2 regions of the Thermoanaerobacter ethanolicus JW 200 genome follow, and region 1 is predicted to be linked to the other one. Evidence: a T-box and tRNA genes for the amino acid it is inferred to sense, from the RefSeq annotation. Region 1 holds a T-box; the other holds one or more tRNA genes.

The links. The T-box of region 1 lies ahead of metG (methionine--tRNA ligase). A T-box ahead of a tRNA ligase gene usually reads a tRNA of that ligase, here a tRNA-Met.
Region 2: it has a tRNA-Met gene. The T-box ahead of metG (methionine--tRNA ligase) is inferred to sense a tRNA for this amino acid. The anticodon was not compared.

What each region holds. Positions count from the first base shown of each region.
Region 1 is NZ_CP033580.1:527,913-540,548, forward strand. Features, by position in the region: gene EB239_RS02645 (tRNA1(Val) (adenine(37)-N6)-methyltransferase) at 1-26, shown strand, start outside; gene rsmI (16S rRNA (cytidine(1402)-2'-O)-methyltransferase) at 29-850, shown strand; gene EB239_RS02655 (cation diffusion facilitator family transporter) at 987-1,856, shown strand; gene EB239_RS02660 (AbrB/MazE/SpoVT family DNA-binding domain-containing protein) at 1,892-2,143, opposite strand; gene EB239_RS02665 (nucleoside recognition domain-containing protein) at 2,321-2,905, shown strand; gene EB239_RS02670 (spore maturation protein) at 2,911-3,432, shown strand; gene EB239_RS02675 (CCA tRNA nucleotidyltransferase) at 3,514-4,917, shown strand; gene dmpI (4-oxalocrotonate tautomerase DmpI) at 4,966-5,160, opposite strand; T-box leader at 5,602-5,833, shown strand; gene metG (methionine--tRNA ligase) at 5,834-7,777, shown strand; gene EB239_RS02690 (TatD family hydrolase) at 7,790-8,557, shown strand; gene EB239_RS02695 (ubiquitin-like domain-containing protein) at 8,743-9,774, shown strand; gene rsmA (16S rRNA (adenine(1518)-N(6)/adenine(1519)-N(6))-dimethyltransferase RsmA) at 9,811-10,632, shown strand; gene EB239_RS02705 (hypothetical protein) at 10,702-11,790, shown strand; gene EB239_RS02710 (HPr family phosphocarrier protein) at 11,830-12,066, opposite strand; gene EB239_RS02715 (S-layer homology domain-containing protein) at 12,202-12,636, opposite strand, start outside.
Region 2 is NZ_CP033580.1:60,246-72,881, forward strand. Features, by position in the region: gene EB239_RS00400 (recombinase family protein) at 85-1,605, shown strand; tRNA gene EB239_RS00405 (tRNA-Met) at 1,562-1,638, opposite strand; tRNA gene EB239_RS00410 (tRNA-Met) at 1,646-1,722, opposite strand; tRNA gene EB239_RS00415 (tRNA-Leu) at 1,727-1,816, opposite strand; gene EB239_RS00420 (Ppx/GppA phosphatase family protein) at 1,913-2,818, opposite strand; gene EB239_RS00425 (S1 domain-containing RNA-binding protein) at 2,881-3,312, opposite strand; gene EB239_RS00430 (FtsB family cell division protein) at 3,400-3,687, opposite strand; gene yabQ (spore cortex biosynthesis protein YabQ) at 3,756-4,232, opposite strand; gene EB239_RS00440 (putative manganese-dependent inorganic diphosphatase) at 4,310-5,929, shown strand; gene EB239_RS00445 (MtnX-like HAD-IB family phosphatase) at 5,932-6,561, opposite strand; gene EB239_RS00450 (extracellular solute-binding protein) at 6,578-7,237, opposite strand; gene yabP (sporulation protein YabP) at 7,346-7,642, opposite strand; gene EB239_RS00460 (SpoIID/LytB domain-containing protein) at 7,731-8,711, opposite strand; gene EB239_RS00465 (transposase) at 8,903-10,180, shown strand; gene EB239_RS00470 (RNA-binding S4 domain-containing protein) at 10,421-10,666, opposite strand; gene ltrA (group II intron reverse transcriptase/maturase) at 10,771-12,183, opposite strand.

The DNA.
Region 1 (12,636 bases):
CTAAAACGCAATTAGAGGAGGAATAAAGATGGAAAATTATGGGGTATTATATTTATGTCCCACTCCTATTGGTAATTTAGAAGATATAACTTTAAGAGTTTTAAAAACTTTAAAAGAAGTTGATATTATAGCTGCCGAAGATACGAGGCAAACTCTTAAACTTTTAAATCATTTTGACATAAAAAAACCTCTTACCAGTTACCATGAACATAACAAAAGGACAAAAGGGGTAAAACTTATAGAGGAATTAAAAAAAGGGAAGTCAATTGCCTTAGTTACAGATGCAGGTACACCTGCAATCTCAGACCCTGGGGAAGACCTTGTGAAACTTTGCATAGAAGAAGACATAAAAGTTGTGTCATTGCCTGGTCCAACTGCTGCAATTACCGCTTTAGTTGCTTCAGGATTAAATACTTCTTCCTTTGTTTTTGAAGGTTTTTTGCCGACAAAAAATAAAGAAAGAGAAGAAAGGCTAAACCGTATTTCAAAAGAAGAGAGAACTGTCATACTTTATGAGGCACCTCATCGTTTAAAAGAAACTCTCCACGAATTGAAATCTTATGTAGCTGAAAGAAAGATTGTCATAGCAAGAGAACTTACTAAAATTCATGAAGAATTTATAAGAGGGACAATAGATGAGGTTTTAACGAAACTGGGGGATGAAATAAAAGGTGAAATTGTACTAATTATTGAAGGAGCACAAAAACAACAAGTTGAAGAAAAACCAGAAAAATTAATTCAAAAATACCTTGAGGAAGGAATGGATAAAAAAGAGGTTATTAAAAAAGTTGCTAAGGAATTGGGAATACCCAAAAGTCAAGTGTATAAACTTACTATAGGAAAAAAGTAAAGAAGTTGGAAATAATAGTTATTATCAATTGAATTTGATTTTCAATATCCCAAATTAAAAATATTTGCATATTTTTCACCAATAAACTATAATATATATCAACAGTGAAATTTCAATTGAGAATATGGAGGATGTTATGAATAAACAAAACGCAGCTTTGCTATCTGTGGTTTCTAACAGTGTATTGATAGCTATAAAATTGTTGGCAGGTATACTAATGCATTCAGTAGGGGTAATTTCTGAAGCCATACATTCTTCAATTGATTTAATTGCTAGTCTAATTGCCTTTTTCTCCATACGAGTAGCAGTAAAACCCGCAGATGAGGACCACCCTTTTGGACACAGCAAATATGAGAACGTTTCTGGCTTTGTGGAAGCTATTTTAATTTTTTTTGCAGCTATACTTATCATATATGAGGCAGTGCGAAGAATAATTACTGGTACTTATGTAGAAAATTTAGGAATGGGCATTATTGTCATGCTTTTTGCATCTTTTGTAAATGGAGTAGTATCATATTTTTTGTTTAAAGTATCTAAAGAAGAAAATTCTATTGCCTTAAAAGCAGATGCAATGCACCTTTTAACTGATGTATTTACGTCTTTGGGAGTTACACTAGGACTTGTTGCCATAAAAGTCACTAAATTGGATATTTTGGATCCAATCATAGCTATTTTTGTTGCATTGCTTATTATAAAAGCATCAATTGAGTTGACAAAGGAAGCTTTAAAAGATTTGACAGACACTAGTCTTCCAGAAGAGGAAGTTAAAGAAATAGAGAATATAATAAAATCAAATTCTGAAATTACAAGTTTTCACAAATTGAGAACGAGAAAATCGGGGCCTCGAAGAGAAATAGACGTTCATTTGAGAGTGGACAGAAATTACAACATAGTAGACGCCCATGAATTGTCCCATAAGGTTTCAAAACAAATAACTGATAAATTCCCTGATTCCCATGTGATAATCCATGTAGAACCGGAAAGAAAAAAAGAAGAGGATAAATAATAGGAGGACACACCCTCCTATTATTTATCCTGCTATTAGTCTACAGATTTCTTTAACTCTTCAAGGCAATTTTTACATATATTTTTGCCTTTGTAGTTTATTACATTCTCAGCGTTGCCGCAGAAAATGCAAGCAGGCTCATACTTTTTGAGGACTATTTGTTCCCCATCAACATAGATTTCAAGAGCATCTCTTTCTGCTATGTTAAGTGTCCTCCTGAGCTCGATTGGTATTACTACCCTTCCCAATTCGTCTACTTTTCTTACAATACCTGTGGATTTCAACATTTTTCTCCCCTCCTGAGTTACAAAATTCGACAACTAAACTTCACTTATAATAATACCAAGTTTTGAAAAATAAGTCAACACCTTTTTTGGAATTTTTTAAGGTTAATAACATAAATTTTATTACATAAGAAGAAAAGCATAAACGAAGTTTTTTTGGTAATTTGGGAGGGCTATACCATGATAAATTACATATGGTTTTTTATGATAGCGATAGGAGTTTTAGTAGGAATAATAAATGGCAGAATGGCAGAAGTATCCAAAGCTATAATTGATTCAGCACAGACTGCTGTTGCTATTTCGATAGGGCTAGTTGGTGTAATGTCTTTATGGCTTGGAATAATGAAAATTGCAGATAAGTCAGGCCTTACAGATATTATCGCAAAATTACTAAAACCTACAATTATAAGGCTTTTTCCTGATGTGCCAAAAGATCACCCAGCTATTTCAGCGATGATAATGAATATATCAGCTAATATGTTGGGATTAGGTAATGCAGCAACACCTTTTGGGATTAAGGCTATGGAATACCTTCAAGAGCTTAATAAAAAAGACAGTGCTTCAAATGCTATGTGCCGCTTTTTAGTGATAAATACAGCTTCAATACAGCTTATACCTGCAGTGATGATTGGAATAAGGGCTTCTTTGGGAGCTAAAAATCCTGCGGATTTTGTGATTGTCAGCGTACTTTCAACCAGCACTGCTCTTGTAGCTGGCCTTATTTTGAATAAATACCTTGAAAAAATGCCTATATTTAAGGAGTGAAAATAATGATGAAAATTATATCTGAATGGATTATTCCTATACTTGTTCTTGTTATTCCTTTTTATGGAATCATAAAAAATGTCAAAGTGTATGAAGGGTTTGTCGATGGGGCAAAAGAAGGAATTTCTGTAGTTATAAAAATATTTCCAGCTCTTGTAGCGATGCTTGTGGCAATAGGTGTATTAAGAGCGTCAGGTGCCCTTGACTTGTTAGGGAAATTTTTAATGCCTTTTACAAATAAAATAGGCATGCCACAGGAGCTTGTGCCTCTTGCTTTAATAAGGCCCCTTTCGGGAAGTGGTGCTTTGGGGATTGCGACTGAGATTATAAAAACTCATGGTGCCGATTCTCTAATCGGGAAAATGGCTTCTGCTATGTATGGATCTACTGAGACCACTTTTTATGTTCTTGCTGTTTACTATGGGGCAGTGGGAATAAAAAAGATGAGACATTCTGTTATCTCTGGAATTTTTGCAGATATTGTTGCAATACTTTCCTGTGTATTTTATAGCAGATTATTTTTTTAATACTTGTACACTTTTTCACTTTTGTTATACTATATAGTGTAATGTTGTTTTTGCCTTTTAAAAGGAAAGGAATGATTTTTTGTGGCAACAATACCAAAATTAATAAGAAAATTAGGAAAAGAAGCATATAATTTGTATATTGTTGGGGGATACATAAGGGACAGGATTTTAAATAGAGAAGCTAAAGATTATGATTTTGTAGTTCAGGAAGATGCAGAGAAAATCGCCAAATTAGCGGCAGAAAAATTAGGGGGTACTTTTGTGCCTTTTATGGCGGAAAAAGGCACATATAGGGTTGTTGTAGGAGATGAAATATTAGATTTTACTAATTTAAGAGGTGAAGACATATACATAGATTTAGCTCATAGAGACTTTACAATGAATGCTATGGCTATAAAACTGACAGATTATTTTGAATTTGAATATATTATTGACCCTTTTGGTGGCATGATGGACATAAAAAACAGGAAAATAAAGCATGTGGGTGTGATGACCTTTAAAGAAGACCCTTTAAGGGCTTTGAGGGCCGTAAGATTTGCTGCGACTTACAAATTTGATATTGATGAGGGTACAAAGGCTAAAATAAGAGAAGAAGCGGCCTTAATAAAACAAGTAGCGCCAGAGAGAATAATGAATGAAATTTTTATAATATTAAAAGAAAAGAATTCTCACAAATATTTAAGAATGATGGAAGATTTAAAGCTTATGGAAAATATATTTGAAGAAGTTGCTAAAATGAAAGAAGTAGGAAAGTGCTATTATCACCTTACAAATGCTTGGATACATTCACTAAAAACTGTAGAAGAATACGAAAATATCATAAATTCTATGAGATTTCCCAAAGACGTATATGATATAGTTTCGGAGTATTTAGATAGAAAGCTTTCTTCTGACAACAAAGTAAAGGACATAATAAAACTTGGAGCTCTTTTTCACGATATAGGCAAACCAGAATCCATATACATTGATACTGAAAATAGAGTACATTTTTACAACCACGAGACAAAAGGAGCAGAAATCGTAAAAAAGATAGCATCAAGGATGAAAATGCCCAAAAAAGAGTCTTCTTTGCTAAAGAAGCTTGTCCTTTATCACATGAAGCCTTTAATGTACTATGTAAATGGCGGACCAACGAATAAATCTCTTTTTAGATTTTTTTCCGAACTTAAGGATGATTCAATAGCGATTCTACTTTTATCTCAGGCTGATTTTACTGCTACAAGGCTTAATTTAGGTAAAGAGGAAGAGATACCAAAGTTTACAGATTATATTACCAAGCTTTTAAAAAGATATGTAGAATTTAAAGAAACAGAAAAACCATTACTTTCGCCGCTGGATATAATAATAAATTTTGATGTAAAAGATGGGAAAAAATTAGGACAGATTTTATATGAAATAAGGAAAAATAGATTTTACGGAGAAATTCAAGATAAAGAAGATGCTGTAGAGTTTGTAAAAGAAAGAATGAAAATAGAGAAAATATAATTTAAAAAGAGATGCAAAAATTTTCGCTGCATCTCTTTTTTATAAGAGTTATTTTTTATGTAGTTCAGAGAGAGGGGTTCCTCCTACGCCTATATTGTCTGGATTATTTTCTTTTATAATCACTGAGAATGCATTTATAGGAATATTGAGTACTTGTGAAGCTGCTTTTGTAAGTTCAGAAATAAGTTTTGCTTTTGTTTCCTTACTTAAATTGTCAGGTCCTTCAATTGTTATAAAAGGCATTGCAATCCTTCCTTTCTATATTTTTTTGATGTTCTCGATATTTATTTTAACACTTTTTTGTGTAAGAAACCAAATTATAAGAAAAATTTATGATGACAATTACTAAAAATCAATTATATAATATTGTTAGCATTTTTGGGATAGAGAGGAAAATGAAAAAGCTTTTATTTTTGTATAATTGCTTTTTTCTTTTGGATTTTTTTGACCCTTACCTATTTCGATTAAAACATCAAAAGAATAGTTTTTACTTTTTGTAAAATATTTTACATCTGAAGCGGCTTCTATATCAAAAAGTTGTTCATTTTTTTGAGGTTTGATTTCATAAATGTGATATATTGCGACGAGTGTAATTGTAAAAGCTATACTAATGCAGAAAATATACTAAAAAGGTAGTTGACAATACTTTTTATAAAGGGTATATTAAAGAATAAATAGATATAGTAAAAGGCGATGAAGGAAAGAGTAAAAAGCTTGAACTTTCACAGAGAGTCGGGCGAGGTGCGAACCGATAAAGTTTGGGCTTTTGAAGATGGCTCCGGAGCCGTACTGCCGAAGGCTAGTAGGTTTTACCGGGAACTCCCGTTACAGGGTAGGAGTGTGTTAGCACTCTGTGAGGCATGCGTCGTGAGGCGCATGTGAAGAAGGGTGGTACCGCGACAATCTCGCCCCTTATGTGGAGGCGAGTTTTTTATTTACAAAAAAGAGGAGGATGGATATGAAAAAGACTTTTTACATTACGACACCTATCTATTATCCCAGTGATAAATTACATATTGGTCATTCATATACTACAGTTGCTGCAGATGCAATGGCAAGGTTTAAAAGGCTTACCGGATATGATGTCAAGTTTTTGACCGGTACTGATGAACATGGGCAAAAAATTCAAAGAATAGCAAGAGAAAAAGGGATGTCTCCTAAAGAATATGTAGACGGGATAGTTGAATGGATAAAAGATTTATGGAAGACAATGGATATAAGTAATGACCAATTTATTCGCACAACCGATAAATATCATGAGGAAATAGTACAAAAAATATTCACGAAATTGTATGAAAAAGGAGATATATACAAAAGCGAATATGAAGGATGGTACTGTACTCCTTGTGAATCTTTCTGGACAGAAAGCCAGCTTGTAGATGGGAAATGCCCAGACTGTGGTAGACCAGTAGAAAGGGTAAAAGAAGAAGGGTATTTTTTTAAATTGTCTAAATATGGGGATAGGCTGTTACAATATTATGATGAACATCCTGATTTTATACAGCCTGAGTCAAGGCGCAATGAGATGATAAACTTTATAAAATCAGGTTTGGAGGATTTGTTTGTCTCAAGGAGTTCGTTTGACTGGGGTATAAAGGTACCTTTTGACCCAAGACATGTGATTTATGTTTGGATAGATGCTTTGTCAAATTACATAACTGCTTTAGGATATTCTACAGACCATGACGACGACTTTAAAAAATACTGGCCAGCAGATGTTCATTTGGTTGGAAAAGAGATAATGAGGTTTCACACAATAATATGGCCAGCAATGCTTATGGCTCTTGACTTGCCCCTTCCTAAAAAAGTGTTTGGACACGGTTGGCTTATACTGGAAGGAGGCAAGATGTCAAAATCTAAAGGCAATGTAGTAGACCCTAAAGAGCTGGTTAGGAAATATGGCGTGGATGCTGTAAGATATTTTCTTTTGAGAGAAGTGCCTTTTGGGGCGGATGGAGTGTTTTCTAATGAAGCTTTGATAAACAGAATAAATTCAGACCTTGCTAATGACCTTGGAAACTTGCTGAGTAGGACTGTTACAATGATTGAAAAATACTTTGAGGGCATTCTGCCAAAGCCTTCACAAAAAGAAGAAGTAGATGATGACCTTATAAATACTGCACAGAATCTACCTAAAACTGTTGAAGAGTACATGGATAAACTTCAGTTTTCCAACGCTTTAATTGAAATATGGAAATTAGTAAGACGAGCTAATAAGTACATTGATGAAACAATGCCTTGGATTTTAGCGAAAGATGAAAGCAAAAAGGAAAGATTGGGTACTGTTTTGTATAATTTAGCGGAAGCTTTGAGATTTATTGCAATACTTATATCTCCTTTTATGCCAAATACCCCGCAAAAAATGTTTGAACAATTAGGAATAGAAAAAGATTTGACGACTTGGGAGAGCTTAAAGTTTGGCTTGTTAAAAGAAGGTACAAAAGTAAAAAGAGGAGAAATTATTTTCCCGAGAATAGATGTAAATAAGGAGCTGAGTGCTATAGAAGAAAAAGCAGAGGAGGAAGAGAAAAAGATAGATTATATCACTATTGAGGATTTTGCAAAAATTCAGCTTAGGGTTGCAGAGATTTTGGAAGCCGAAAAAGTGGAAGGCTCTGACAAGCTTATAAAGATGAAGCTTAAAGTGGGAGAGGAGACAAGGCAAATTGTAGGAGGAATTGCTCGTTATTACACTCCTGAAGAGCTTATAGGAAAGAAAATAATTATTGTATATAATCTGGAGCCAAAGAAACTAAAGGGTATTGAGTCTCAAGGAATGCTTTTAGCAGCATCTACCGAAGGAAAAATGTCCCTTCTTACAGTGGACAGGGATATAGAAAGTGGGGCAAAGATAAGCTAAGGAGTGATAAAATTGTTGGTAGATTCTCACGCTCATCTTGAAGATGAGAAATACGATAGAGATAGAGAAAAAGTTATTGAAGAATGTAAAAAAGACCTCACATTTTTAATAAATGTGGGGTCTAACCTCTTAACTTCTAAACAGTCTATTGAGCTAGCTCATAACTATGACTTTATATATGCTTCTGTTGGAATTCATCCCCATGATGCACAAAGGGAATTTGACAAAGTGGAAGAAATAGAGAGATTAGCTTTACAGGAAAAGGTTGTAGCAATAGGAGAAATAGGGTTAGATTATTATTACGACGACCCTCCCAAAGAGTTTCAAAAAGAGATTTTTATAAAACAAATAAGGCTTGCGAAAAAGCTAAATCTTCCAATAATAATACACGATAGGGATGCTCATGGAGATATACTAGATATATTAAAACAGGAATGGACAAAAGATTTAAGAGGGGTTTTTCACAGTTATTCGGGAAGTGTTGAAATGGCTTTTCAAGTAATTGAAATGAATTTTTACATTTCTTTAGGAGGGCCTGTGACATTTAAAAATGCAAAAAAACCTAAAGAAGTAGCAAAAGCTGTTCCCATTGAAAAACTTTTAATTGAGACAGATAGCCCTTATCTTACTCCTGAGCCTTATAGAGGAAAAAGGAATACACCGGTGTATGTGAAATTTGTAGCGAAAAAAATTGCAGAATTAAGAGAGATGCCTTATGAGGAGGTTTGTAGGATTACTGCTGAAAATGCTATAAAACTTTTTAACATCCCTCTCAAATAAAAGTTTTAAAAAACAACCTCCTGTTTTGAGGGGAGGTATCAAAAGTCAAAAAAATGCGTATAATATCATTGAGTTTGGTTTCCCCATAAATGAAAAATTGTGTATAAAAATTTGACAAATCAATTTAATTGGATTAAAATTACTTACGACTCCCCTAAATTAAATTTTTAACAGGAGGTTATGGGATGGATACAGACAAGTTTAGAAAGCGACTTGGTGAAATAGTTAAAAAACCAGTTGCTCTTCTAACGTTGGCTGCAGTATTCCTATTGATTGTCGGAGCTATAACATACGCAAGCTTAAAAAAGGAAATAACCCTTCAGGATGAAGATAAAAAAATGGTTGTTACAACATTTAAATCAACAGTTAAGGATTTGTTAGAAGAGAAAGGAATTAAGCTAAGAAAAGAAGATGTAGTAACGCCTTCTTTAGACACTGCTTTAAAAAATGGCATGAAGGTGACTATCAAAAGAGCAGTTCCTATCACTATCTGTGTGGGTGGAAAAGCAAAAGATATTTACACTGCTGCATCTAATGTAAAAGAAGTATTTCAACAAAATAGTATAACTTTAGGACCACAAGACAAAGTGAATATGAGTTTAGATACGCCTGTGTTTAGGTACATGTACATCGACGTTACAAAAGTAACAGAAAAAATTGTTACTCAAGAAGTAGATATACCATATCAAACAGAGACAGTAAAGAATGACAATATGGAAAGAGGACAAGTAAGAGTAGTTCAACAAGGAGAAGTTGGGAAAAAACAAATTGTGATGAAAGTTACTTATGAAAACGGCAAAGAGGTAGCAAAAAATATAATAGAGGAAAAGATAATAAAAAATCCGATAAACCAAATTGTGCATGTTGGAACACTAGGAGTTTTTACTACTTCAAGAGGAGAGACTTTTAGGTATAGGGAAATTAGAACTATGGTTGCTACTGCTTATACTAATAGCGTAACAGATACCGGTAAAAAACCAGGAGATCCCAATTATGGGATAACTGCTACTGGTACGAAAGCTACAAGGGGAGTAATAGCTGTAGATCCAAGGGTTATACCTTTGGGCACACGACTTTACGTAGAAGGATATGGATTTGGAATTGCTGCAGATACAGGTGGAGCTATTAAAGGGGATAAAATTGATGTTTTTTTCCCGACTCTTGAGGAAACAATTAAATGGGGAAGAAGATACGTGAAAGTTTATATTTTAAAATAGACAGGGTTTCCCTGTCTTATTTTTTGAGGTGGAGCTATGAAAGTAAAAGGGGTTAATGTAAAGAAAAAATGGGGACAAAATTTCATATTTGACAAAAATATTTTAGCAAAAATTGTGACTGCTTCGGGAGTTGCTTCTGAAGATTTTGTACTAGAAATTGGAACAGGATTAGGGACTTTGACAGAAGAACTAGCTAAAAGGGTTAAAAAGGTAATTTCTTTTGAAATTGACAGAGAGCTTTATGAAGCAACAAAAGAAAAACTTAACATTTATAACAATGTGATTATCATAAATGAAGATATAATGAAGGTAGATTTAAATAAAATAGCTAATGAATATTTTGAAGGGAAGCCTTTTAAAGTAGTTGCTAATCTTCCTTATTACATAACTTCTCCTATAATAATGATGCTTTTAGAGTGTAAATTTGTAAAAGAGATAACTGTGCTAGTGCAAAAAGAAGTTGCTGAAAGAATTTGTGCTCTGCCGGGTACTAAGGACTATGGGATACTTACAGTTTTTATAAATTTTAAAGCAAAGCCTAAGAAACTTTTTAATCTACCACCAAGTGTTTTTGTTCCTCCACCTAAGGTAGATTCTTCTCTGGTTAAATTAGAGATACTTGATAAATCTTTAGTTGAGGTAAAAGATGAAAGGTTATTTTCTAACGTGGTAAAAGCTGCTTTTGGACAAAGGAGAAAAGTATTGTCCAATGCTTTAAAAACTTTAGGACTTCCAAAAGAAATTATAGATAAAGCTTTTACTCTTTCAAACTTATCACCTCAAAGGAGAGGAGAAACTCTTAGTATAGAGGAGTTTGCTGCTTTGGCAAATGTTATTTATGATTTGACAAAGCAGTAATAATAATCCCCCTCTTTTCATAATATATATTGCAAAGTTATATTTAAGATAAATGAGGGGGAAGAATAAATGCCAATAAATATATATAAAAGGTTTTATATTGTCTTTAATCAAGAAGACAAGGGATGTTCTATTGAAGGAAAAGAAGTGACAGGTTATTTAAAAGTGGAGTTTAGAGGAAGCAGAGGAAGAATAACAGCGGCTTTGCAAAATCTTAATCCCACGTATTCCTATAATGTGAAATTGCTAAAAGGCGAGGGAGAAGTTGCTGTTGTAGATTTTGGAGCAATAAAAGTAGATGATAAAGGACGCGGTGGAGGAGAATGGACTTTTAATGTAGAGAATGTAAAAGATTCGGGAATTAGTTGGGAGGAATTTTCTGTAGCATTTATAGAAGCCCATGATGGCATAAAAACTTTAGTACCTTTGGCATCTGTTATAAACAAGAAAACTACAAACTGGAAGGCTGCTTATAAAAAATATCTGTTAAAGGTAAAACAAGAAGAAACATTAACAGAGAAGAGTGATAAGAATGATAGGGGAATTAAGCAGGAGGAAACTGAAACTGCGATACCCCAAGACTATGAAAGTGCGGAAGATGAAAATATTAAAAATGAATTTACTAAAAAAGATGAAACTTTACAAAATGTTTCGGAAGAGACTCAATTTGAAACCAATTTTTATATTTCTGCCCCTGAAGAAACTCCTAAGCCATTGATGTATTCTTCTGATACTCAACAACAGAAAACTTCTTTTAAGTTTGAGGAGGAAGTAGAGGAAGGATATATAAAATATTTAAGAGAGTATGTTAACAATATAGTGAGTTTTTTGGAGGAAGTTCAGCCTTTTGAAAAAAATTTTGAAGGTTATAGGTGGTGGAAAGTTAAAACGGGTTACAGGGAGGGAAGCTTTGACCATTATCTTGTGGGATTTGTAAATGATGAGAAGGGTGAATTAAAATACATTGTGTATGGAATGCCAGGATTTTTTACTCTTGCAGACCAGCCTTTTGGTGGTATGACAGGGTTTGTAGTTTGGAAGCCAGTTAAAGAAAATTTAAGAGGCGCGAGGGATGAGGGATATTGGATTTTGCATATTGATGCAAAGACAGGACAAATTGCTGTGCCTATAGAACCAACTCCACCGCCTTTGATATAAAAATAAAAGCGTAGTCTCTACGCTTTTATTTTTATACTATTATACTATGAATTCTTTTAAATCTTCTTCTAATTTTTTCAAGCTTTCTTCATCAGTTGTGTGAGGTATTACTGTAAGGACATTTTCTAAATTAAGGCTAAAAAGGCCCATTATTGATTTTGCGTCTATTACATAACGACCAGAAGTCACGTCTATGTCAAAAGGATATTTTGAAGTTTTTTCTACAAAATTTTTGACACTTTCAATTGTAGTTAATTTTACTTTTATTTCTTTCACGGATAATTCCCCCTTTTATGGATTTAACTTTATCGTATATGATTTGTGGACTTTTATCAATTAGCTTTTTTCACAAAAATTTTATGCTTATTTTAGTAATTGTTTTCAAAAGTAAAATCCCTCCAATGAGGGATTTTACTTAACATCTGAGGCTAAATCAATATCAACAGAAACATTTATATTTTTATCTGTTTTAACACTTATTTGTGTAATTTTACCATCGTAAGTAAAACTTTTTATGTCATATGGATAAGTTATAGCTTGTGTCACAATTGCATCGGGAGAAGGGTCTATATATTTTACTTCAACTTCTAATATGGTATCTTTTGACGTTTTTATTATTTGAGCCTTTTGTATATTTACGATATATCCACCTGTTCGCATCATACCGCGAGTTGCGATTACATAATATATTCCATTTTCTTCTACTAGTTTAACAGCAGGCTTATTTTTAATAGCTTCCACAGCTGATGATACTTTTTCAGGAGGATTTTTAACATCTTTAAGTTCTATAGGAATCACTTCCTCACTTTTATTGTTTAACACTTCCACAAATATTATATTATTTTT
Region 2 (12,636 bases), 470 kb from region 1:
TGGTTAAAAAGAAAACTGGCTTTATTGTTGAAGAAAATTAGAATACTTCACAAAAGCTAAATAAGGTTGAGGAGGGAATTTCTCATGGTTGACACAGAGTTAAGAGCTGCTGCATACGCAAGATACTCTAGCGATAATCAGCGAGAAGAGAGCATTGAGGCCCAATTAAGAGCCATAAAAGAGTACTGCGAAAAGAATAATATACAGCTTGTAAAGATATATACTGATGAAGCGAAAAGTGCTACAACCGATGACAGACCAGCATTTCTGCAGATGATAAAGGACAGCTCATTGGGTCTTTTTAATGCCGTTATTGTTCATAAATTGGACAGGTTCGCTCGCAACAGATATGACAGCGCCTTTTACAGAAGACAGTTGAAAAAGAATGGTGTAAAATTAATATCGGTATTAGAACAGCTTGACGATAGTCCTGAGTCTATAATTCTTGAGTCGGTACTTGAAGGGATGGCTGAGTACTACTCCAAAAACCTCGCAAGGGAGGTTATGAAAGGATTGAAAGAAAATGCTTTTCAGGCCAAATTTAATGGAGGTATACCACCTTTGGGATATGATATTGTGGATGGAAAATATGTGATAAACGAAAAAGAAGCTGAAGCAGTGAGACTGATTTTTGAGTTATATGCACATGGGTATGGATATAGGCAGATAATTGATGAATTAAACTTAAGAGGTTACAGAACTAAGAAGGGGAATCCGTTCAGCAAAAACAGCATTCATGAAATTTTAAAAAATGAAAAATATACAGGTAAATATATATTCAACAAAGGCACAAAGAAAAATCATAGAATAGTAAAAGAAGACGTAATCGTTATAGAGAATGCTATACCTGCAATCATTGATGAAGACTTATTTAAAAAAGTGCAGGAGAAAATGGAAGAAAGAAAAGTAACAAGAGGGGCTAATTCTGCAAAAAGGGTTTATCTTTTGTCAGGTCTTGTTTACTGCGGAATATGCGGTTCTAAAATGGTAGGGTGTTTAAGCAGAGGAAAATATGTAACTTATAGATGCAGCAGAAAGGACAGAACAAAGCAGTGCACAAATAGAGATATAAATAAAGAAAAAGTAGAAGCTTTTGTCATAGATGAGCTGAACAAGAGAGTGCTTGACCCAAAAGTAGCGCCGGTATTGGCTAGACTTTTAAACGAGGAGAATCAGAAGCTAAATAAAGAGAGAGCAGAAGAAATTACTTTTTTAAAAAAGCGCTACAAGGAGGTTGAAGAGCAGATGAAAAACATAGTAGAAGCTATTGCTCAGGGGATGTTCCAGCCAATAATGAAAGAAAAAATGAACGAATTAGAAGCAATGAGAAATGAGCTTGCTTACAGAATTAAAGAGCTGGAAAATAAAAAAGAGACAGACTTTATTACACCAGAAATGATTTTGAAAATCTTTGAAAAAGATAGGGAAATAATTAATTCATCGAAGGACCCTCATGAAATTAAAGAAGTGCTTAAAAACTACATAAAAAAAATAATCGTCACCCCAGATGAAATAAAGTGTGAATTTTACTTCTGGATAGGTGACGATTTCCGTTCTTTGCTGGTAGCGGCGAGTGGATTTGAACCACCGACACTGCGGGTATGAACCGCATGCTCTGGCCAACTGAGCTACGCCGCCATATTTTTGGTTGCGGGGGTAGGATTTGAACCTACGACCTCCGGGTTATGAGCCCGACGAGCTACCGGACTGCTCCACCCCGCGCCATTGGTGCCGGAGACCGGACTCGAACCGGTACGGGCTTTTAGGGCCCGCAGGATTTTAAGTCCTGTGCGTCTGCCAGTTCCGCCACTCCGGCTTCATCTCCTTGAGACAGTATTTATTATATTATATCTATATCTTTAAGTCAATAGTTTTTTATCCACTTTTGCAACTTCAAATGAAAATTCCATTTCTATAGCTTAAATTCCCCAAATTTATAGAGGACTGCTCCTTCTAAATTATCCCACTCACTAACCGTTATTTCTTTGAAACTCAGCATTTCTAATATAGTCAGTAATATAGCAGTTCCCGCAATTATTATATCAGCCCTTTGGGGCTGCAATCCAAAAATTTTTTTTCGTTCTTCCAATGTAACAGACATAAATTTATCTAAAATCCTTTTAATTTCTTCCTTTTTTAACTGATAGCCATGGACTTTTTCTTGAGAATAAATTTCTAATTGCTGAGAAACTGCGGCAAGAGTTGTTATCGTTCCTCCTATGCCGATAACATTTTCAACCTCTTTGTACTTATCAATGGAATTTACCACTGCATCTATTATGTGTAACCTAATTTCATCATATTCCTCAGTTGTAGGAGGATCATTTTTAATAAATTTTTCAGTAAGCCTCACAGCCCCTATATCAAAACTTTTTTTTACAAATTCTCTACCTTTGTACGCTAATTCAGTACTTCCTCCTCCTATATCTAACACCAGAGCATCTTCCTTATTAACTCCCATCACCGCTCCGATGTATCCAAACAAGCTCTCTGTTTCTCCATCTATAATTTCTACCTCTAGCCCAAGTTTTCCAATTTGCTCAAAAAAAGCATCTTTATTTTTAGCATCCCTCATCGCAGATGTTGCAAAAGCATATATAACTTCTGCGCCTTTTTCTTGGGCCAATTTCACAAAGCGTTCAATCACTTCAATGCTTCTCTGTATCGCATTATTATTTAACTTCCCCGTTTTAGAAATTCCTTCCCCTAATCGAGTTATTTCAACGTCTTTTTGTATCTTGTTTATATTTTCATTATCTATGTCACATATAAGTTGGCGTATTGAATTTGTCCCTATATCAATCGCACAAATTCTCATAATAACCCCCAACTATCACAGGTAAAAACCCTTTATGAAAAATCTTCGGGCATAACCCGAAGTTAATATCCATTGCTTCTTCTGTAGCCTGTGTTTCTTCTCTTGGAATCAAAATTCTTTCGCAGCTGTTGCTGTCTTTCGTCTGAATCCTTTAAAAACTTAAGCAATCTCTCTTCAAAAGAACTATTAGTATTATAATTCCTATTGCTCTGCCATACAAAATCCTTTGGATCTCTTTCTTTATTATTATTATTTTTTTTAGGCAAAGCCTTTTTGATTGACAAACTTATTCTTCCATTAGCATCCATGGACAATATTTTTACTTTTACTTTATCATGCTCCTTCAAATGCTCCCTAATGTCTTTTACATAGGTATTAGCAACTTCCGAAATATGCACCAACCCAGTTTTTCCCTCTGGTAGCTGAATAAATGCTCCAAAGTCTGTGATGTTTAACACAGTGCCCTCAACAACATCTCCAACCTCAAATGGCATATAAATAAAGATCCTCCCTCTAAAAATTTTATTAATGAGTTCATTATATATTAAAATACAAAATATTTCAAGATAAATTTTTCGAAATCACTTTTTTGTCTCTTGTGTCTTAGTTTTTGAAATATCTACATAAATTATTTCTCCTTTTTTAACCAACCCCAATTTTTGCCTTGCCTCATTTTCAATAAAACTTTCACTATTTATCTGGTGAAGTAATTCATTTAAATACTTATTTTCTTTCATTACTGCAGCTTCTTTATTTTTCAAATCCCTATACCTATTATTAAGTTTCTCTAATGCAACTTGCTGCTGAAAAAAAGTAAATCCAATATATGCAATAAAGGCAAAAAACAATATCTTCTTTAGTTTTTTCACTCAAAACACCTACTTTCACAATGCGGATTAATCTATTATTTTTATTCGACATCTCTTTAAAAAATCCTCTATTTTTTCCTCTTAAAAATCTTAAAATAGGTTAAATTATTTTTTAGAAAAGCACCAGGCAAAGTTAAAATTTTTCTTGTAAACCTATAAGGAACAATAAAAAAATTGACTACTATTTTAACAGGGTATATAATAATTTCTGCCATCTTTTTTAAAAACTTTATTGTAAATTCATAAATTCCAATTAAAGCTTGGGTGATGAAATAACTTAGTAACACATAATAAAGAATAACTCCAATTGCAAATCCTAAAAAACTATAAAGCCTGATTTCAACGTAATTGCTTATATACATAAAATAAAGCATAGTAATTGTCCCAAAAAGCCAAAATATAATATCGGCAATATTAGAAAAAGTTTTTTTAAGCCTAAAAACTTGCCTTGTCACTTTAAAAATATCGTATATAAATCCCAGCACAAAACCGCCATACACTGTAACTAAAAATGCATAAATTTGACTTTGTATGGTTATTACCATTTACATACCCTCCTTTTCTTGTTATATTATATTTATCCACTGCAACAAGAATGAAACTAAAATAGGGGCGATGCATCATGACAACAGTATATGTTTCCGGACATAAAAATCCAGATACCGATTCTATTTGCTCAGCTATTGCTTATGCCTATCTAAAGCGCATATCTGAAGGTATAAATGCTATACCTGTTAGATTAGGTCCTATAAACCGAGAGACAAAATTTGTATTAGACTATTTTGGAGTAGAAAAGCCTACTTTTATTGAAAATGTATATACCCAAGTACAAGACATTAAATTTGATAAATCTCTTGTTTTTAAAGAAAACACCTCCATGTTTGAAGCATGGAACGCTATGATGGAAAAAAACATTAGAACAATAGCAGTAGTAGATGAGGAGAACAAATTAATAGGAATTGCAACAGTAGGAGATTTGGCAAAGGCATATCTTTCCTCTTCTCATGAATTATCTAAATATAAAATTCCTATTGACAATATATTAGCTACTTTGAAAGGAGAAGAAATTTTAAGATATGTAGATTATCTTGAAGGCGACATTTTAGTAGCTGCAATGTCCAAAGAAAATGTGTTAAAAAGAATAAAAAAAGGAGATATCTTAATCGTTGGAGACAGAGATGATATACAGCAAGCTGCAATTCAACAAGGAATAAAAGCTCTCATAATTACTGGCAATAACGGAATTTCAGAAAAAATTTTTGAACTAGCTAAACAATACAAAGTAACAATTATAAAAGTTGTACCAGATACTTTTGACACTGTTAAATTATTAAACCAAAGTATACCATTATCATATGTAATAAAAAAAGAAGACCTAGTAACATTTAGAGTCAGCGATTATATTGATGATGTAAAAGAAGTAATGTTAAAATATAGATACCGCAACTTTCCAGTTGTCGATGAAGAAGGAAAAGTTGTAGGACTACTTGCAAGGCGACATATTTTAGACTATGAAAGAAAAAATGTAATAATGGTAGACCACAATGAATTCTCTCAAGCAGTAGAAGGAATAGAACAAGCAAGAATATTAGAAATAATTGACCATCACAGGATTGGGACGATAGAAACAGAGCAGCCAATACTATTTAGAAACCATCCAGTAGGCTCTACTGCTACAATTATAAATCGACTTTTTGAAGAAAAAGGGCTAATTCCAGAACCAAAAATAGCGGGAATAATGTGCGCTGCTATTTTATCAGATACTCTTGTATTTAAATCTCCTACTTGCACACCAGAAGACGTAAGAGCAGCTAAGAAACTTGCAGAAATTGCCAACATAGACATAAATGAGTTTGGAACTGAAATGTTCAAAGCAGGTACCTCTTTAGAAGGGAAAACTGTTGAAGAAATATTTTATACAGATTTTAAAGAATTTACAATAAATAATTATAAAATTGGCATAGGTCAGGTGAATACTCTCACAGATGCAGGAAAATTAAAACAAGACCTAATAAATTTTATGGAAAAAGTAAAAAAAGATAAAGGTTATGATATTTTACTACTTATGCTTACAGACATAATAAACGAAGGATCTGAAATACTTTTTGTAGGAAATAATAAAGAATTGTTGGAAAGAGCCTTCAACGTACAAATAAAAAATAACAGTTTTTACCTTCCATATGTCATATCAAGAAAAAAACAAGTATTGCCACCTATTATTAAAGCGATAAACTCCCAATAAGTTTATCGCTTTAACTTTTCTATTATATCGCCAAAATTTTTAAAAGAAATATATGGAATATCATTTTCTTTGCAATATTTTTCTAAAACACCATTTGCAAAAACCTCATCAGCATATTTCACAACACAAATATCTGAATATCCATCTCCTATATATACTACATAATACCCCTCATTTTTGTATCTATTCAATACTTCCAGCTTACACATACCACATTTGTTGCAATCCTTGCTCTTATATGGAAAATCCACTTTTATTTCTCCCTTATCAAACCAAAGCTTATTGCTATAAAACTCTACATTAAACCCATACTTGTCCATAATGGCCTTTATATTAAAGTCATATCCATCACTCACTATTACAACTTCATAATTCTTTACTTTGCAAAAATTTAAAAACTCCAAGAAATAATCATCTATCTCAATAGTGTAAAGCAAATCCAAAAGTTTTTTCTCGTTCATTTCCATAAGCTTTAATGTCTCAATTGCGCATTCTTCAGTAGACATTTCCCCCTTTTCCCATAATTCCTCATAATACTGCCAACCATCCTTTGCAAACTTATTCACCATCAAATCAACAGTATCTACTTTAGTAACAGTACCGTCAAAATCTACTAAAAAGACTTTCTTCAATTAAATTTCTCCCCCTTTATTTTATATTCAAAAGCCATTTTACAAATTTTATAGCCAAATCTTTGTGCTGTCCATTCGCAATAATTGTAACAATTTTATCATTATAGTCATATCCCAAATTTTTTAAATATTTATTATTCCATCCAACGTATATTCCGTAAGCACCTGGTTTTACCTCATTAGAGGGTTCCTCTACTTTTGCCACATTTAACCCTGATAAATTTAACTCCTTTATCTCATCCAATCGCAAAAAAGCACCTTGACTTGCCAATATATCAAAATTATTTTTATCTAAAATAATGACATCTATATCTTGCGCTCCCATTCTGGCCATTAATTTTTGAGTTGAGGCAGGGTCAAGAGTAAAATTGCCATTTGGATTTTTTACAAGCCCATAAAAATCAATAGAAGCTTGTTTTTTGCCTGAAGGATCGCCAATCAATTCTTTAGTAACCTCTTTGCTAAATTCATTTAACCTATCAAAGTCCATAAATTTCCCCACGAAGGCAATATTCAATACATATTCTTTTCTATTTAAGACACTGCTTGTAAAAGCGCCTAATAGATAAATCACCAATATGCCTGTGATAATATGAACTTTATAATAGTCCCATATATATTCCACTTTTTCTTTTGTAGTCATGTTTCTAAACCAATTTTTTCTCTCCTCACTCATTTGTTTCACACCTCTCTACTTCCTTTGCGCAAAAATATCCAAATTTATTATAGCAATTAAACTTTTTAAAATCGAGTATATAAAACAAAATAAGCCGCAACATGCGACTTATCTAAACATTCTACTTATGAATCCCCCTGATTTTCCTATAAGGCCACTTTTGTCACTGTAATTTAAATTTACTATTTCTCCATCAATTGACACTTGTCCGTCATCAAGGTTCAATTTATTAATGTGAAGCCCTTGACCTCTTATTGTCAAAATTCCCAAATCCGTCTCCAATATTACGGTTTCTTCGTCAAAGCTTACAACATTTGTTACCCCAGAAATACTGATTTTTTCTCTATTTTCAATTGTAATATTATGAGGTTTCCCCGCTCTTAAAAAGTTCCTTTTATCTTCCATTTTAAACCTCCCCTCTTTTTAATTGACTATTATTATCTATGAATCTTGTACTTTTTTTAGAACAAAAAAATCCTCCAATAGGAGGACTTCAATCCCAAATCTTGACTATATTTATGCTTTTAAAGTAATAGTTTAGTATGTCTTTCGCCTTTTTCCCCTCTTTAGCCATTTGATAAGCTCCCCATTGAGACATTCCTACACCATGCCCAAACCCTCTTCCTTTTATCACTAATTTACTTCCATCATAGGAAACCTCATCTATCATGGTAGATTTTAGTTTTTCACTTCCAATTGCCATTCTAAAATCGGGAGCATTTACAGGAATCTTATCGAAAAGAAGGTTTATCGTCCTGCCTGAAGCTCCTTTTGTTCCTATTTTGACAGTTTTAAAGTCATTTATTCCAAGCCCCATTTTCTTTAACGCATTAATCACTTCACTTTTTGTAAAAGTAGCTGTCCAATGCTTTACATTAGCCGGTGCATCAGGACTATCATTTGACTTTACACTTACAATGTAAGGAGGTTCCGCCTTTTTATAATTAAGGCCTTCTTTAGCTAAAGCAGTTTGTCCTGCTGCATGAGAGTGAAACCATGCATTTATAAATTTTCCGTCATAGACAGCAACTACACCTCTTGTATCTTTTACTGCTTCTTTTATTTTAGAATTTATATTTGAAGGGTTCCAAGCTTGAGCCTCTTCAAAATCTGTTGATATATCAGCTCCTGGATATTTAGACTTTTTAGTGCTTACAAAATTTAAAACATATGTCCTTGCTAAAATCGCTTGTGCTTTTAAAGCCTCAATTGGCCAGTCATTCTTTATTTCTCCTGCCACCGTTCCTTCAACATACTTTTCTAGAGGCATTTTTTCTATTTTGCCCGTTTGCACAACATAAACTTTAAGAATAGGCTCTTTCTTCTCTCCTGCATTTATTTTGGCAGGTATTTTAGGTAGTTCCATTCGTGGCTTTTTTATTGGTTCAGGTTTTTTGGCGGGCGGCTTGCAGGAAGTCATGGCAAATAACAAAGCTACTAACACCGCAATTAATTTCAGTATGTTCCTATACAATTAAAATCCCTCCTATACTTTTATTTATAGACTTGTGCAAAATTCAGAAGCCTTAATTTAAGCCATTCTACAGACATACTTTTTTCCTATCACTCTTGAATTTTTTATCTTTTATGTAGGATTTCCCCTCCCATTTGTCGAATTATTATATATACACTATAAAAAATTTTTTAAGAAGGAGGAAATTCTACATGTACCAGCTTCAATTGCTTTTAAATATACCTGAACTCTTTACCTCTCAGTCTAAAATTGATTTCTATTCTTCTATGTTTGAAAATCTTGACCTGTCTTCAATACCTGAATTCCCTTCCTCTAGTCCTGGCCGTAAGGGTTATTCTCACCATGCACTTTTTAGAGCTTTTATTGTCATGAAAGCTGAAAGATTCGGCACAATTTCTGACCTTTTAGATTATCTCCGCAATAATCTTATCATTGCTCATCTTTGTGGCTTCGACATTTCTAAACCTCTTCCTTCTTATTGGACTTTTCGCCGTTTTATTAATGACTTCTCTCATGATTATTTGACCTCTATTTTTCAAAATCAGGTCAATATCCTCAAAAATATGGGTATTATCTCCGGTGAGTTTATTTCCATGGATTCTACCCCTATTAAAGCTAACACTAAGTTAAATAACCCTAAGTCTTTTTCTAAAAATAAATTCTCTAAAGATAATCAGCCTAAGTCAGATAAGGATTGTAAATTAGGCGTTTATTCTGCTTCTAACGATTCTTCTAATAAACGCTATAAGTTTTATTGGGGCTATAAAAATCACATTATTGTTGATGCTATCTCTGGTTTACCCATCGCTGAAACTACTACCCCCGCTGATGCCCCTGATTTTGAAGCCGCTTTATCTTTGCTTGAGAAGACTAATAAGTGGTTTAACCTTAAGTATGTTAATTTTATTGCCGATAAGGGGTATGATGTTAAGAGAGTTTATAATTTTGTTAGAGATACTCTCCATGGTCATTGTTTTATTCCTCTTAACAAGCGTAATTCTAAAAATCCCCCACTGACTGATGATGGTTATATGGTTTGTGAAGCAGGTATTAAAATGCTCAAAGATGGCAAGCAATATTTTGATGGTTTTATTAAGCAAAAATTTGTTTGCAAGTTCTGTAATTCTAAAGATGACTCTGCCTGCCCTATTCAGCATCCTAAATATTTTAATGGCAAAAAGCATAGAGGCTGTACTAAGTATGCTATTATATCTTCTGATTATAGGTCCTCTATTAATAGAGACTCCCTATATTTTAAGGCTGTCTATAAATTGAGGATTGAATCAGAAAGATATAATTCCCGCTTTAAAGCTCTAGATTTTGAAAAAGCTTATGTTAGAAATATTAATTCTGTCAGCAACCTTAATACTTTTGGCCATATTACTTTGCTTACTGTCGCTATTGTAGCTATTAAACTGGGTAAATTTGATGAGTTTAGATCTCTTGTTGCTTTGATGCAATCGGCCTAATTTTTATTGAATCTATTTCATGCCATTTTTTAACATTTGACTTCTACAGGATATTTATGCCCTTTTTTAGCTCCTCTTTTTGTCTTTTCTTTTCCCTTACCACTTCCTTTATGTTTGATTGTCAGTGTTGATTACTATATATTGTATGTAATACATATTTTGGTTTTTGATTATGATTATTTTAATTAATTTTGCACATCCCTATTTATTTATAGTATTTGAGGGATTTTCACAAATCATTCATTCTTCTATCAATTTATACATTTTGTAAGCCTCGTCTTTTAAAGCATGTTCCTTTACACCTATAACCTCTATTTTGACAATTTTATTTCCAAAGCTTATCTCTATTATATCATGTTCTTTTACTTCGTCACTAGCTTTTGCCTGCTTGCCATTTATAAAAACTAATCCTTTGTCACAGGCCTCTTTTGCAATCGTACGCCTTTTGATAAGCCTTGAAACTTTCAAAAACTTATCAACTCTCATGTGCTTTTTACACCCCCATGCAAAAATCGAGTAGGAGCTGAATAATTATTTTATTCAGCGTCCTCTCACACCACCGTACGTACCGTTCGGTATACGGCGGTTCATTAGGAATTGTGTACAATTAGATATCTTTGGGATAAACTCTTATAACCTATGCTTTCAAAGTATTTATTTGTAAGAGTCTTATTTAGGATTGGGCTATTGGATATTCTTAAGTCACCTTTCCTTGTATTGGCGTATTCCCAGGCTTTTTGTTCTTCTACTCCTAGTTTTACTAAGTTATCATGCTTCGTTTTTATCTTCTTCCATTGTTTCCATATACATGCCCTTAGTCTTCGCCTTATCCATTCGTCAAGGGTTTTCATTATGCTTTTCGCGTCTGCTAATCCAAAATAGTTGACCCATCCTGTTGTTATTTGATTTAGTCTTTTTATTCTGTTTTCCATGCTTATTCCCTTGTTCCGATTGGTTATTTCTCTTACTTTTTCCTTAAACCTTTTGATGGATTTTTCATGGATTCTTATTCTTACTTCGTTTTCTTTTGTATAGAATGAAAATCCAAGAAATTTTCTTCTCCATGGTCTATCTACAGCACTTTTTGCTTCGTTGACTTTTAGTTTTAATTTGCTTTCTATGAACTTCTTTATGCTCTTCATTACTCTGTTTCCTGCAGACCTGCTTTTTACATATATGTTGCAGTCATCTGCATATCGGCAGAATTTATGCCCTCGTTTCTCAAGTTCTTTGTCTAGTTCGTCCAACATTATGTTTGCTAATAGGGGACTTAATGGCCCTCCTTGGGGTGTCCCTTCTTCTGTTGATACTTTGATTCCGTTTATCATTACTCCTGATTCTAGGTATCTTCGTATTAACTTTAGTACCCTTTTATCTCCTATCCGCTTTTCTAGTTTGGACATTATTATGTCGTGGTTTACTCTGTCAAAGAACTTTTCTAAGTCCATATCTACAACCCACGTGTATCCTTCATTTATGTATGCTTCTGCGGCTTTTATTGCGTCTTTTGCACTGCGTCCTGGTCTGAATCCATAACTGCTATCTGAAAATGTATGGTTGTAGACTTTATTTAGTATTTGGGCTATTGCTTGTTGTATTAGTCTGTCTAGTACTGTAGGTATTCCTAGTAGTCTTACTCCTCCATCTGGTTTGGGAATTTCTACTCTTCGCACTGGTTGTGGTTTGTATTTCCCCTCCAGCAGTTGTTGTTTTATGGTTGCCCAGTTTTCTTTGAGATACGGTAGAAGTTCATCTACTTCCATCCCATCGACTCCATGGCTTCCTTTATTTGCAACAACGCGCTTGTATGCTGCTTCCATGTTCCTTCGTTCTACTATCATTTCAAGCATCTTGCTGGTATATCTTTGTACTTCGTTTCTTCCATCTTCCGACGCCGATGATATACTATGCACTTCCGTTGTCTTTTGAAATTCCATTTCTCTATTCAACGGATAGCCTCTTTGTTGAGTTGTCTGCAGTCTCTGCATATCTTTCGAGTCCATAAGATTTCCAAAACCTCCTAACGTTCGGTCCTTCCTTATCTATTCATGTCTAGATAAGTACTATGACCTCTGCTGACTTCTCAAGGTTCAGCCATACATCACTGCATGGGTTGTCACTTCAGATTTTACTTCCATGACTTATCCTTGAGACCTCCCCGGGTAAGAACGATAACTTTCATCTCATATATCTGCCAGATTTACTGTATGGGATTCGGGTAGTGTTGGACTTCGTTTTGTTACGCAAACTCATCCACCCCAATTCAGCCTCTTATCTGGTTCTTGTTCATCAGACCGAGATTTTGCCTTAAGCTTCCTTCAGATTCCACCTCACGATGGACACCCTTGCTCTTGGCTAGTGGTTCCCACTACCAAGCCCACAGCGGACTTTCACCGCCTAGCTATCGCCCATGCCGGGCGCACGTAAGAAAATCAGGTCATAAAGACCTGATTTTC